DNA from 4 places in the Paenibacillus sp. PK1-4R genome. Region 3 is predicted to be linked to each of the others. Evidence: riboswitches for the same ligand, from Rfam matches in the RefSeq annotation. Region 3 holds a riboswitch; each other region holds the start of a gene.
The links. A riboswitch is a leader RNA that binds a small molecule or an ion and turns the genes downstream of it on or off. The one in region 3 is predicted to bind thiamine pyrophosphate.

Region 1 (3,668 bases), 2.9 Mb from region 3:
CTTTCGGGTAAACCGGATATCAAAAAACAGTCACAAGATCCGCTCTGGAACAAAGCGGTGTCCACTCCACTGAAGGGTGACTCTTCGGAATCAGCCAGTTTCCGCACCTTATGGGATCATAGTAATCTGTATATCCTTGTGGATGTTCAGGATGCAAAGGCAGACGTGAATGACAAAGTAGATATCTTTGTCGATCTCAATAATGGCAAGACTACCTCATATGAAGCAGATGACCGACATGTAATCATTAAGCGGTCGGGCAAAGCTGAGGGCGCGGTGCAGCGTTCGTATCGTGTACGCGAGACAAACGCCGGATATCAGGTTGAATTGTCTATTCCATGGGGTGGTATACAAGTCGGATCAGAATATGAAGCCGGCTTGGATATCCGTGTGACTGATGGCGGTTCAAGTGGGACACAACCTTATAATCCACTGTACTGGAATGATCGAACACAATCTCAGGAACAAGATACAAGCAAATACGGCGTGATTCAACTCACCCCTATGCCCAAATCTGCACAAGCTGTGCAAGGGATTGTTCAGATTGATGGGAAGAAAGACGCCCTATGGAATAAGGCTGTACCATTTGAAGTAAAACGGTTGAATGAGACCAAAGGTGCAGAGGCAGTGGCTCGCGCAATGTGGTCAGGTGAGTATCTATACCTGCTGATCGACGTCACTGATCCAAACATCATTACAGATAGTATCAACCCATGGGATCAGGATTCGGTTGAGATTTTCCTGGACGAGAATCACCAGCGCACACCGTATTTTCAATATGATGATGCCCAGTTCAGAATCAGTGCAGACAATGTGGGAACCTTTGCAGGGGGTGCCTCACCTGGACGCCTTGTAAGTGCTGTGAAGAAAACAAATAAAGGATATCTCGTAGAAGCCAGAATTCATTTACAATCATTGACGCCCAAAGCAGGAAATGTTCTCGGTTTCGAGCTCCAAATTAACGACAACCAGGGCGGAGGTAAGCAGAGCGTAGCCAAGTGGAATGATACGACCAATGAGAGCTGGAGAAATACTTCCCAGTACGGAATACTCACTTTTGTCGGAAAGAACAAACTCGGGCATTAAACCATCGGCAGTAGTTGCAAGAATAGAAACCATCATAACAGTGGCTGAAACTCAACCATTGTTGTGATGGTTTCCATCGTTTACATACGTCACCGAAGGTGATGAGGGAGGATACAATCTGCCTTGACTATATTTAACAGCCCTTGATATACTAAATTGATGTTATTTTTTCTTTTATGGGAATAAGATAGTAATCAACTACATACAACCGTTTGCGAGGGAGCCTTAACCGGCTGAGAGGGTGTTAAACCGACCTTACCTGATTTGGATAATGCCAACGTAGGGATGCAACGATGAAACACTGTACTTGGGTAGCTCATGCGAACCCCCTTGTTTTAGTGTATTTGTCTGCGAAACATCCTATGGATGTTTCGTTTTTTTTTTTTAAATACGTACATTATGAATTGGAGGAACACATGTTGACTATTTCAGAGAGACTATATCAGGCAGCACAGCCTGTGTGGAAGGAATGTCTTGAGCATCCCTTTGTTAAAGGAATCGGAGATGGTTCCTTACCGGTCGAACAATTTCGTTATTATTTGCTGCAAGACTACTTGTACCTGTTCGATTATGCCCGCGTATTTGCACTAGGTATCGTCAAGTCGCACGACCCCAAATTGATGCAGTTTTTTAGTGAAAACGTAGATAACATCCTGAATGGTGAAATGAAAATTCATCGTTCTTATATGGAGCGATTAGGAATTACAGAGGATCATGTTTTCCAGGTAAAACCTGCCCTGAAAAATGCAGCCTATACTAACTATATGCTCTCTGTTTCCCATGCGGGTGGCATAGCAGAAGTACTTGTATCCATTCTGGCCTGCTCATGGAGCTATGCAGAGATTGGTCAAGTCCTTGCCCAAAAGCCAGGTGCAGCTGAGCATCCTTTTTACGGAGAGTGGATCACAGGATATGCTTCCTCTGAATACAACAGCAACAATCAATCCCTAGTGACGTTAACGGATAAGCTATTAGAAGGCTGTAGCGAGGGAACGTACCAACGGATGGAAGATATTTTCGTGATGTGCAGTCGCTTTGAACTTGATTTTTGGGAGATGTCATGGAGGCTGGAGTCTTGAGTTCACTGGTAAAGTAGAGAGCAGCTAATCAAGGTGAGTACAGAATAATCAGAACATGTTAGCCCAAAAATACATGATTAAACATTTGAACAACATGCCCTGATATAATAAGAAAATAGCAACTATCTATTTTCTGGAGGTGAGGCTATTGAAAACAATCGAAGTAGGATTCTTACATGCACGGCTCTATGCAAAGCCAGTGAAGGATATGGCAATGCTTTGCATAGAGTCTGGGAATAATCACATTGCCAACGACGAATCGTAATATTCCACTAACTGGCTTTGCACCTTATTGATCTATTAAATAAGGAGTGAGGCCCATGAAATATTCAAAAGCCGAGTCTATTTTTCCAGAAGAATTGTTACGTATCATTCAGGAATACGTTCAAGGGGAATTGGTTTATATCCCAAAACCCAAAGAGGCGCACCTGAAATGGGGCGAGAAAACAGAGAGCAAGAGCAGGGTCTCTGCTCGAAATGCTGAGATTAAATCCTTATTCCGCAATGGAGTCAGGATAGAGGAGTTGGAGGATCGGTATTTCTTGTCCTGCGAAAGCATAAAGAAAATAGTCTATACAAAAAACTAATCAAGAAACTAATGAAATCCGCTAACTCGTCGTATCGACGGTTTAGCGGATTTCGTGCAAAGATGACTTAAGTCATCTTATACATAGTAACCGCACCTCTAAATCGATAGACTCAAGTTAAGGTTGTTGTGATAAAGGACGGCCGGACCATACAAAGAGGGGTAACGAATGAACGAAATCATAAAAAAGAAGCTGCTGGACAAAAATGAACTGCTCATTAACATGGTGATTGAACGCGTAAAAAGAGATTTTCTAGATGATATCGCCATTATTGGGCTTACTGGTTCATTTAGCACCGAGGACTTTCACGAGAAGAGCGATCTTGATTTAATTATCATTAATAATACAGAAAAGGGATGGGAATTATCTGACTGCTTCATCTTGGACGATGTTGGGTATGACATCTATTGCACGCCATGGGATTCAAGAATACAAGAGCAATCCACCTTGGAGAGTCCCAACGTATCGAGCCTAACCGACCTGAAAATACTCTACTATGCAAAGCCTGAGGATTTGGAGAAATTGAACAACTTCCAGCAAAAAGCTCTTGATGCACTTGCGAATCCGATAGGAGAAGTGTGTCTTAATCGAGCAAATAAATGGATTGATCTGGCTAAGCAAGCATACAGCGATACGATGCTTGGTGAAGATATCGGTTCAGTGCGATATGCATCTGCTGGCGTTCTGTACAATCTCGTCAATGCCTTGGTGAGTATGAATAACACGTGTATCAAACGAGGGATCAAGCGATATTTGGAAGAGATACGCTCGTTTCGCTATGTTCCAGATGATCTCGAATCCTTATACATGTCAATCATCGAAGCTCATACCATTGAAGATATTCGAATAACATCTTTTAATATGTTGAATAGCGTTACGCGGTTACATAGCACGATGTGTGATAACTTCATTGTTA
Region 2 (3,668 bases), 220 kb from region 3:
AATAAGTAAAGGGTACAGGGCTGACTTGAGAAAAGGGACCAAATGCAGCACCATCGCTATCAGTAATCCGACCGCTGTGCCAGCCGCGAATCCAATCAGCGTTAACTGAATGGTTGCGGAAGCGTGCATGCCAAGCCGTTCGGCCTGGGTTGCCGCTTCGCGGGCGATGTCGGACGGTGCAGGCAGCATCCATTTCTCAATATGGAAGAGGGAGACGGCTCCCTGCCATATCGCTATAAAGAGAATAACCGCCACAATGGGCGGCCATACACTTTTGAAATAGGCAGGCATTAGCGATACTTCTCCGTCAGGGTGTCCATGCTGAAGCCGGTAGGGCTATGGGCGATTTTGATCTGGGAGATGATGCTTGGGCTGCCAGCCTCCACGAGTACCTCGTGCATTTTACGGACAACCTCCAGCAGTTCCTCCAGTTCCCCCTCCATCGTGGTGTCGAGCGCGTTCACCTGATATTTCAGGCCGGATTGCTGAATAACTTCAATGGCGCGATCTACATAAGGGTAAGAATTCTCGCCATTTGGCGTTTTGGGAATAACCTGAATGCTAAGTAATGTGCTTGCCATGAGAGATCACTTTTCCTTTCGTGATAAATTGCATGAATTGAACCAGGTTTACACTCATCACTCCGATTGCAGTACCCTCTTACGATCACTGTTATCCCCGGATTTCTTTAATGAATTTCAATGGAGGAAATCCGGGGATAAAGGTGAGCGCTTCGCTTCTTCAGATGGGTTCTGCACTCTTCGTTCTTGTGTAAAAAAGTTAAACTTAAGCAAATTTTATTGGGGTAAAAAATCGTTCGTATATGCCTTGCTTACATCGATCTGTTCATCCAGCAGTTTTTTGCTAAACATCCAGTCGGTGTAGTTCTGCCATACTTCCTGCTTTTGCTCACCCCAGCGCGGGGCGTCATCCGTGTACTTTGGACTAAGCCATTTCTGGCTTGCCAGTACCAAGTCTTTATCTAGATCCGGTACGGCCTTGATCAGAATGTTCGCTGCGTCTTCGGGATGATCAATCGCATATTGATACCCTTCTGAAGTGGCTTTCAGGAATGCTTTCACCAACTCAGGGTCGTTTTGGATCGTCTGCTCGTTTGTTACAAGGACAGGTGTGTAGTAATCCAATGCATCTGAATAATCCTTCACATATAACATGTCGATCGGTTCTCCGCGCAGTTCGGCTTCAATACCTGTCCAGGCGTAGAAAATCCACGCGAAATCAATGTCCCGTTTCACTGCGGTGAAAAAGTCAGCGTCACCCATGTTAATGTTTTTCACTTTGGATACATCGGCTCCGTCGCCTTCCATAATGGATTGCATCACGGCTTCTTCGACTGGGGAACCCCAACCGCCATAGGTTTTACCTTCAAAATCTTTCGGTGATTTGATATTCCGATCCGCCGGAGCAGCGAACCCGGATGTATTATGCTGAATAACTGCTGCGATGGAGACCAATGGAACACCCTGTGTGCGGGCTTGAGTTACACTCTCCTGATAACTTACGCCAAAAGGCACTTCATTCGAGGCAACCATTGTATCTGCGCCACCGGCACCTGGTTGTACAATCTCTACATTCAAGCCCTCAGCCTTGTAAAAACCTTGATCTACAGCCGCATATAGGCCGGTATGATTCGTATTCGGTGTCCAGTCGAGCACCACTTTAATATCTTTCAGGGCGGCAGTGTCACCTTTGTTACTGCTTTCCGCATTTGTGTTGCTGTTCTGTTCTGCCGGGGCAGCTTCTTTGCCGCCACATGCGGCTACAGTCACCATAAGCACGCATAAGAGCATCAATCCCATCGTTCTACGCCATTTCATCTGTAATTCTCTCCTTCGATATGTCCGGCCGAGTGGCACGGGGTACTCCTTGGCTTCATATCCAATCATCTTGCATAAATCAACAGATTTATACCAGTTGAGATCTGAATAACGTCACTTTTTTTAGCTCTCTGGCTATATAAAAGAACATTAAAAAAGCGTCCCGTATTCCGGGACGCGTGCAGGCGTTAGAGAGGTGGCGTTCAGCCATAGGGCTGTGCCATTTCGATATACTCCGATTCCTACGCTGGCATGATCCAGATCAGGTCTAAGGGTTAGTATCTTGGTGGGATACACTCTCAGCCGGCCAATTCCGACTCCCCTGGGAAACTATGAAGTTACGGGCATTACTAGGTGTAATTATAGGCCAGCGGGTGGAACGTGTCCAGTCAGGAACTGGATGGGGACACGTATGAACTTATCAAACAGGCCGTTATACATATGTATATCAGCCTGTTTAGATGTGTTATTTTCATTAATTATCGTGGCGAATCATATAAGGCAATCTGGCTGAGTGCAAATGCATCGGATTTTGGGGCATAACCTACCTGTTTCTGAGTGGTTTCCAGATTCAATCGTTTAAACCGATTATTCGAGATCCCATGCAGTATGGTGAAGGGCTCCAGATTGGTAGCTGTAATTGCTTTGAACATCAAATCACACAAGTCAGCCGGACTAATATACGCGCTCATATCCCTTGCTTCCAGCGCTGGTCCGTCCGGTTGAAAATCATCATATGCACCTATACGTATTGCTACACTTTGTAAACCTTCGGTATACGCAAAATAGGAAGCGAGCGATTCTCCAAAACATTTGCTAACCCCGTACAAATTCCGTGGGTGTGTTGGCATGTCCGGATAGACTTGAGCATCAATGGGATACCCCTCAATCGTCTGTGCACTGCTCGCCAGAATGACTCTTTGCACACCTTGGTCCTTAGCTGCACGGAATACATTAAATGTACCTTTGATATTGATGTCCAACAACGATTCATAGAATCCGGCATTCGGGGAAGGGTCTCCCGCCAGATGTACTACCACATCCATGCCTTCGCAAGCATGCTGACAGGCTTCAGGGTCTGTCACATCCAGTGTCATGATCTCATGGTCGGTTTCTTGATACGTATGCAGTCTGTCGATATTCAAATCCGTTAGTCGCAGGTGATATGCTTCTGACAAGTCCCGGCCAATTTTCCCGGCTGCGCCGGTAATTAAAATGTTCATGAAATCAACTCCAATTCTTAGCGCTGGAAGAACTCAATCCATTCCTTTTCAGGTCCATAGATGAAGAAATAGCGGTAACCGTTAGGCAGTGTAATAATCTCTCCATCAATAAATACGGCTTTGGTGGCTTGGATGCGTTTGTACTCAGAATCAAGGTCATCTACATGGATCGCAAAATGGTGTACCGTACCTTCGGAAGGCAGCTTGTCGCTGTATCCTTGAATTAACTCAATCTCAGTCTCATTACTTCCATTGAAGCCGAGAAAGGCGAGCTGAATGACGCCGTTGGTATGCGTCACCCGGTCTTTCAGTTCCAATCCAACAACCTCCGTATAAAAACGAAGTGTAGTATCCAGATCACGGACGGCAATGCCAACGTGGTCGATGCGCTTTTGAAAACTCATAATCAAAATCCTCCATATGTAGTGAATGTTTCTACCATTTTAAGGGATATCATAGGGCTGTACTACATGGTTGTCAAATCCAATTTTAAATTGGAAAAAATCATAATTGTTCACAGAATGTTCACTTATGTGGAGGGTTTGGTCATCTCTATAATTACGAAGGTAAACAGAGAGGATGAGAGAATTGCCAACCAGCAAGAAGG
Region 3 (3,668 bases):
GATTTGGAATGATATTTTCCGTGTAGAGTTACTTAGATCTCAGTGTTGATAATTCGGAGAGTAAAATTAAAAATGATGGTGTGATCGAAACAGAGTAAATAATCGAAGATCGGCCGTTTGTCATATACAAAGAGCTCGCGATGCTGTTGACCGATTAAATCATAAGTCGCGCATTTGCTTATTACTTTGCCCCTAGATGAGGATGGAAACATGTTAATCAAACAACAAGTTATAGCTTCCAACAAAACAGGTTATGGTTTAACCCGCTTAGCAACAACTTGTAGATGAAGAGCCTCCTATTTGCAAAACTTCAGATAAAAAATCTCGTCTCACAACGTCAATGACATTGTAAGACGTATTGTTAATTAAATGCACTCATATCCGCCGCAAAGGCACGAATGTCCTGCGTGATGCGCATGCTACAGAACTTCGGTCCGCACATGGAGCAGAAATGAGCTTCTTTGGCTCCTTCTGCTGGCAGCGTCTCATCATGGTAGGACAGCGCACGTTCAGGGTCCAGTGACAGGTTAAACTGGTCACGCCAGCGGAACTCGAAGCGTGCCTTGGACAATGCATCATCCCGGCGTTGAGCACGTGGATGGCCTTTTGCCAGATCGGCGGCGTGGGCTGCAATCTTGTAGGCGATGACCCCTTCCCGCACATCATCCTTGTTGGGCAGGCCCAAATGTTCTTTTGGTGTAACATAACAGAGCATGGACGTGCCGAACCAGCCAATCATGGCCGCACCAATGGCGGATGTGATGTGGTCGTATCCCGGAGCAATGTCGGTCGTCAGCGGCCCCAGCGTATAGAACGGTGCCTCTTTACATATCTCCATCTGCAAGTCCACATTCTCTTTGATCTTATGCATCGGCACGTGACCCGGCCCTTCGATCATCACCTGCACATCATGCTTCCATGCGATCTGCGTCAGTTCCCCGAGCGTAGCCAGTTCCGCCATCTGAGCTTCGTCATTGGCATCGTAGATACTGCCTGGACGAAGTCCATCTCCCAACGAAAACGCCACATCATACCTTTTCATAATCTCGCAGATTTCTTCAAAATGGGTGTACAAAAAATTCTCCTGATGATGCGCAAGGCACCATGCTGCCATAATGGACCCACCGCGAGACACAATGCCTGTCATCCGCTTGGCGGTCATGGGGATATAACGCAGCAGTACACCTGCGTGGATCGTAAAGTAGTCCACTCCCTGCTCTGCCTGCTCAATGAGCGTATCACGGTACAACTCCCAGGTCAGCGCTTCCGCTTCGCCATTCACCTTCTCCAGCGCCTGATACAGCGGCACCGTACCAATCGGCACAGGTGAATTGCGGATAATCCACTCCCGGGTGGTATGAATGTTTTTGCCTGTGGACAGATCCATCACCGTATCCGATCCCCATCGTACCGCCCAAGTCATCTTCTCGACCTCTTCCTCAATGGAGGAAGATACGGCAGAGTTACCTATGTTGGCATTGATCTTCACGTGAAAATGACGACCGATCAACATCGGCTCACTCTCCGGGTGATTGATGTTGGATGGCAGAATCGCACGTCCACTCGCCAGCTCCTGCCTTACAAATTCCGGTTCTACGCCCTCACGAATGGCGGCAAACTCCATCTCTGCCGTAATGACTCCCTGCCTCGCATAATGCATCTGAGTCACACAGCGTCCTGTCTGTGCTCGCAGCGGTTTGCCACGCAATCCAGGGTACTCTTCGGCTCCAGCTTTCTTCCCTCCGGGCTTTAGTCCGTTATCCTCCGGTTTAACCGTACGACCCTGATAAGCTTCAACATCGCCACGCTCTGTGATCCAGCGGGTACGCAGGGCTGGCAGACCTGCACAGATATCCGCATGAAATTCGGGATCGGTCATCGGCCCGCTCGTATCGTAGACACGTAGCGGTTCGTTATGCTCCACCCCTTGGGGAGTATTCGTGTCATGAAGGGCTATCTCACGCTCAGGTACAGCAATGTCCGGCCGTGAGCCCTGAATGTAGACTTTGCGGCTGCCCGGAAAGGGCTGAATCCGTCCGGCCGCTCCTGTTTCTTTTTCCACCTGCTGACCGTTATGTTCCTGCTCCATCGCTTGTTGTCCCGTTTGATTTCCTGTACTCATGTTCGCTTGTCTCCTCCTCAGTGTTCGTCGCTTGTTTGGTTGGTATCGTCATTAGCTTACTTACGTACCTGTCCCAAATCATGCGCAATGCAGAGAAGAAAGAGCGATCCTACGCCAGACCAGGGGAGACACTTTTCATGTACAGTTCACAACAGACGGAGGCTGCCACAGATCATGAATCTATGGTGACTTCTCTCTCATCATACAAGCCCACTTTCGCAGGTTATTGAAAAAAGAAGTCAATGGAGTACGCGCTATATAGCCCGTTCACTGTATATAAAAAAGCCGGTCCCCGAAGGAACCGACTTTTATGTCCATCACCAATAATGCACCTTCAATCAGCTCCTTAACGGAGACTACAAGGGTCACATCATGAGGTGGTTGAGGTCATATCGCCGATTACTTCCCTACGCTGGTATGATCCAGATCAGGTGCAAAGGGTCCGGAATCTCATGCGATTCCGTCTCAGTCCGGACAATTCGGACTCCCCCAGTAACGTTAGTAAGTTGCGGCTTACATAAGCCGCCGTTCATATTCAATGAAGCTGGCCCCGTAGGGCCGTCCATTACAGAGTAGCGCAACCGGAACATAAAAACAACCTTTATATTCCAAATGATCAAACTCCATTGGAGAAAAAAACTTACATAAACATCAGGATAACATGAGCCCCATCTGCGTAGCAGCATCCTTCAATACAGGTGCGTATTCATGCAATGTCTCCTGCGAGAGTCGACTGACAGGCCCTGAGACCGAGAGCGCAGCTGCAATATTGCCTCTGCGATCCATAATCGGTACAGATACCGCGGCAGCTCCCGGCTCACGTTCCTCATAACTCGTCGCATATCCGTTATCCCGGATATCTCCCATTTGCGCCAAATACACCGCGGGATCAATAAACACCGGCCATTCCGGGCCGTTCATCAGTTCTTCACGATCCTCGTCCGTGGCAAACGCCATCAAAACTTTGCTGGAAGCGCCCACAGACAGCGGGAGTCTAACACCAACGGGGGCGACTCGGCGAATCGCCTGATCACTTTGCACAGCCTGAATCCGTATCCGTTCACTCCCATCACGCAGGTACAGACTCACGGTCTCCCCCAATCGATCTCTCAGTCGCTCCATCGCAGGCAGCAGCAGAATAGCGGGATCATCACTGCGGGACATATGAGCCGACAGTTCCCAGATTCGGATGCCAAGTCGGTACTTCTCTGTTGCTGCATCACGGATCACGAACCCTCGATCCTCCAGCGTAGCCATCAAACGGTGCACTGTACTTTTGTGCAGGCCGATCTGGCTGGCAATTTCGGTGAGTCCTAGATCACTGCGTGTGGTAAAACATAATAATATATCCAGCGCCCGTTCCACAGCCCGGACGGTTAACTTGCGATCTTCCATGGCATAATGCCCTCCTCATGTTTCATCACATGAAACTTGGTTACATAAATTATATGAGAAACGGTCTCATCTGTAAACCAAAAAGAGCCAAAATCGAAATAGGCCAACCTGTAAATTTTTCCTTTTTATAAGACTTAATCCCCTGTAATTT
Region 4 (3,668 bases), 320 kb from region 3:
GGAAGTTCGTCAGAGGTGCACCTCTGTCCGACCTACAACCTAATCCTACCAAATAAGGGAGGTAACTAGAATAATCATTAGATCAGATATATCATGAAACCGCACAATCCCTGTCATATCGGCATTTTTTTCATGCCAGGTCTCTCAAGCAATATGCTGATATCAACCTCTGGTATGCTCATTTGTAACGTATGTACCCCTAACTTGAATCCCCGATAACAAAGAAAGACCACTACATTTGTCTCCAAATGTGTGATCTTGAACGGCTTCTGTCTTGCTGATATAAGATATCAGGCTCCGAATCTCTGACGATAACCGCACTTTCGACACAACTCTTCCACAGCTTCCCGCTTGGAGAAACCATATACCAGATTGTTCGCTCGCTCACCCTCAATAATCTCCGAGAATGACTTCTCGTGCACATTACCCAAGTTAATTACACCCTCGCCATCGAGACAGCATGGAACCACCGTTCCATCTACAAGCACAGCTGCCTGACCACGCAATGCATGGCAGAAGCCTCTGCCGTCATCTTCAGGTGCATCCAGACTTGGCCACTGGAACTCATGGTCCTGATTCAGATATACATTCGGGGCAATTTTGACCCCACTGCCTGGAACTACTTTTTCCTCAATGCGGAAGTCCAGATTGAACTCACGTTCCAACACTTCAAGGGTCTCCCGATTTCGATTCATCTGAGCATTCGTGAAGTTATCCTGCGTCAGATTCCACAGTCGGAAAGAGATGATGACATTGTGCTTAACGGCCTCATGTACAAAGGACAAAATATGACGCAGATATCCGTCACGATCTGTTGAACCTTCATGCCCATCGAAGCTGTGCAGGGAGAAATTCATCTGCCGCAGCGCCGGTTTGCCAAGCAATTTATGCTGAGTCTTGGGCAGCAGTGTACCATTCGTTGTAATGTTCACCTTGAGTCCCTTCTCATGTGCGGAATCAAGCAACAGATCTATTTTGGGATGCAACAAGGGTTCGCCTTTGACATGTAGATAAATATGATTGGTGTGTGGTTTAACTTGTTCCAGTATATTGTTGAAGACTTCAGGGTCAATGAATCCTTTGGCACGCTGCGTCTGCGGACAGAAGCTGCAAGCCAGATTGCAGATACTCGTGATCTCAATATATACTTTTTTGAACGTTTTCAACTCGGGTCCCCATTCTGCCTAGGAGGGAGAATAATCCCACCTGCATTTTGTGATCCGGCCAATACGGGCCATCCCTATTATATCGGGTTCCTGAGCCGAGGTAAATTGTTCAGTTATCATGCTGCCTCTTTACAGTTCATGTTCAAGTGATATATGCTGAACACACAACTGCATATCTTGAACTTTTGCACTAGGGGAGCCTTGCGGCTGAGACGAATATGACTATTCGGACCCTTTGAACCTGATCTGGATCATACCAGCGGAGGGAAGTGGAGCGGCCTTTTAGTAAGCGGAATTTTCTCAATGTATGTGAAGATAAATTGCGAATTTAACTTACAGACCCACTCATTTCTCCGGAAATGGGTGGGTCTTTTTTATGTAGATTTATAAGTTTTCAGCGAAGCTGAATCAATCGATATCGTAAAAACCACTTCAGCTAAACGCGGTCTGTCTTCTCGAAAAGTACGTCGATAGACGTTTTTCTTATGTTACTTCTGCAAAGCACAAGATGCCGTTGTTATTCCAGCAGTCTGATATCAAGGGGGTGAGGATCAGATGACCAACCATGTAACCATTCACAACATAAGCTTCGCTTTTCCCGAAAAAATGGATTCCCCCGTACTCTCCAATGTGTCGCTTCAGGTTCAACAAGGGGAATTTGTCTCGCTCATCGGCTCAAGCGGATCAGGTAAAAGCACGCTTTTCAAGCTGCTCGCAGGCTTGCATGAGCCTACCGTCGGCACCATCGATATTGCTGATGTACCGCAAGGACAACGGCTCGGACGAGTCGCCTATATGCCGCAGAAAGACCTGCTGTTATCCTGGCGTACCGTCATGGAGAACTGCATGCTGCCTGCCGAGCTGGCACCAGGCCGACAGGACAAGGACAAACTACGAGCCGATATCATCGCAGGATTGGCAAGGTTCGGCTTGTCCGGTTATGAGCAGGCCTATCCAGATGAGTTATCCGGCGGCATGCGGCAGCGGGTGGCATTGCTGCGTACCTTGCTTACAGGCGGGCAGCTCATGTTGCTGGATGAACCCTTCGGTGCACTCGACGCCTTAACCAAACGACAAATGCATCGCTGGTTATTGGAGCTGTGGGAGGGCTTTGTCCAAACCGTGCTGTTCATTACACATGACATCGAAGAAGCCCTGCTGTTAAGTGACCGTATCATTCTGTTAACTCCAGGGGGGCAAGGCCAGCAGTTGCGGGAGATGACGGTTCCCTTACCACGCCCAAGGCATTCGGACATGATCTACGAACCGGCTCTCGTGCAGATGAGGCAACAACTGGAGGAACAATTACATGCAGAATGATAGAGCTGAGGTTAGCGTTTGGACGTGGTGTTCAAAGTGGCTCTCGAGGTCGTTTTCCCAATATGGTTTGTTTATTATGCTCATGTTCTTATCACTGGCGATCTGGGAAGTGATTGTGCGTATGGGATGGGTGCCCTCCTTCATCATTCCTGCACCCACGGCCATCATAGGCTCACTGGTTGAGCATCGTCATCTGCTGTTGACCATCCATCTGCCTGCTACCTTTATGGAGGTTGCCGTAGGTTTTGGATTATCCATAGTGACCGGAATTACGCTAGCGACAGGCATGCATATGAACCGATCGATTGAAAAGGCCTTGTATCCCTTCATCGTGATCAGTCAGACCATACCGCTGATTGCCCTGTCCCCCGTATTTATCCTGTGGTTTGGTTACACGTTGTGGAGCAAAGTCGCGGTGGTATTCTTAATCGCATTCTTCCCCATTGTGGTCAGTACCTACGATGGACTCCGCCAAGGCGATCCAGAGCAGCGTGAACTGCTGCTCACCATGGGCGCCAGCAAGTGGGATATTTTTTGCAAACTCCAGGTTCCGCTGGCACTTCCCTCTTTTTTCTCGGGGTTAAAGATGTCTGTGGTGTACTGCGTGGTTGGGGCAACGATTGGCGAATGGCTCGGTGGCAGCAAAGGTCTCGGATACTTCAGCCGCCGCATGTCCAGCAACATGAACACGGATGCGATGTTTGCTGCTATTGTGCTGTTATCCTTACTTGGGATCGTTTTGTTTGTACTGATTGCCTGGCTGGAGAAACGGTTTAGCATACGGCGTCATCGTCATGGAGGCAAAAGAAAAGTTGGATAATACTTAGACAGAAATTAGAGGTAAATACAGGAGTTACAATCTTCAAAACATACCTTATGCACAATTTCAGCAGCATCTTCAATCAGTTCATTGTCACATTGTCCGTTAACATGCTGCTGTCCATTTTCTACAAACCAAAACGATGAAATGAGGAACTTCATTTATGAATAACAAAGGTATATACTCCCTGCTTCCCATCATGCTCATTAGCCTTTTGCTGATCGTTAGCGGATGCAGCACCACGAATACTAGCAAAAACACGCCAACAACAGACTCTGCAACCAATGCACAACAGACAGACATGTCTGCAACCGAGCCAACATCAGACGCCAAAGATAAACTGTCCATCATGCTCGACTGGT

Region 1: linked by a shared signal. The riboswitch ahead of tenA (thiaminase II) and the one ahead of thiC (phosphomethylpyrimidine synthase ThiC) in region 3 are both predicted to bind thiamine pyrophosphate.
Region 2: linked by a shared signal. The riboswitch ahead of QNO02_RS02345 (ABC transporter substrate-binding protein) and the one ahead of thiC (phosphomethylpyrimidine synthase ThiC) in region 3 are both predicted to bind thiamine pyrophosphate.
Region 4: linked by a shared signal. The riboswitch ahead of QNO02_RS04325 (ABC transporter ATP-binding protein) and the one ahead of thiC (phosphomethylpyrimidine synthase ThiC) in region 3 are both predicted to bind thiamine pyrophosphate.

Annotation. Positions count from the first base shown of each region.
Region 1 is NZ_CP126535.1:3,645,262-3,648,929, forward strand. It holds gene QNO02_RS15765 (endo-1,4-beta-xylanase) at 1-1,086, shown strand, start outside; TPP riboswitch at 1,293-1,390, shown strand; gene tenA (thiaminase II) at 1,503-2,165, shown strand; gene QNO02_RS15775 (CD3324 family protein) at 2,486-2,752, shown strand; gene QNO02_RS15780 (nucleotidyltransferase domain-containing protein) at 2,921-3,668, shown strand, end outside.
Region 2 is NZ_CP126535.1:490,163-493,830, forward strand. It holds gene QNO02_RS02335 (ABC transporter permease) at 1-291, opposite strand, end outside; gene QNO02_RS02340 (thiamine-binding protein) at 291-581, opposite strand; gene QNO02_RS02345 (ABC transporter substrate-binding protein) at 798-1,838, opposite strand; TPP riboswitch at 2,060-2,172, opposite strand; gene QNO02_RS02350 (NAD-dependent epimerase/dehydratase family protein) at 2,318-3,061, opposite strand; gene QNO02_RS02355 (VOC family protein) at 3,079-3,465, opposite strand; gene QNO02_RS02360 (DUF2798 domain-containing protein) at 3,641-3,668, shown strand, end outside.
Region 3 is NZ_CP126535.1:707,076-710,743, reverse strand. It holds gene thiC (phosphomethylpyrimidine synthase ThiC) at 362-2,089, opposite strand; TPP riboswitch at 2,510-2,623, opposite strand; gene QNO02_RS03300 (IclR family transcriptional regulator) at 2,774-3,517, opposite strand.
Region 4 is NZ_CP126535.1:1,027,126-1,030,793, reverse strand. It holds gene QNO02_RS04330 (radical SAM/SPASM domain-containing protein) at 291-1,166, opposite strand; TPP riboswitch at 1,349-1,451, shown strand; gene QNO02_RS04325 (ABC transporter ATP-binding protein) at 1,722-2,486, shown strand; gene QNO02_RS04320 (ABC transporter permease) at 2,476-3,306, shown strand; gene QNO02_RS04315 (ABC transporter substrate-binding protein) at 3,470-3,668, shown strand, end outside.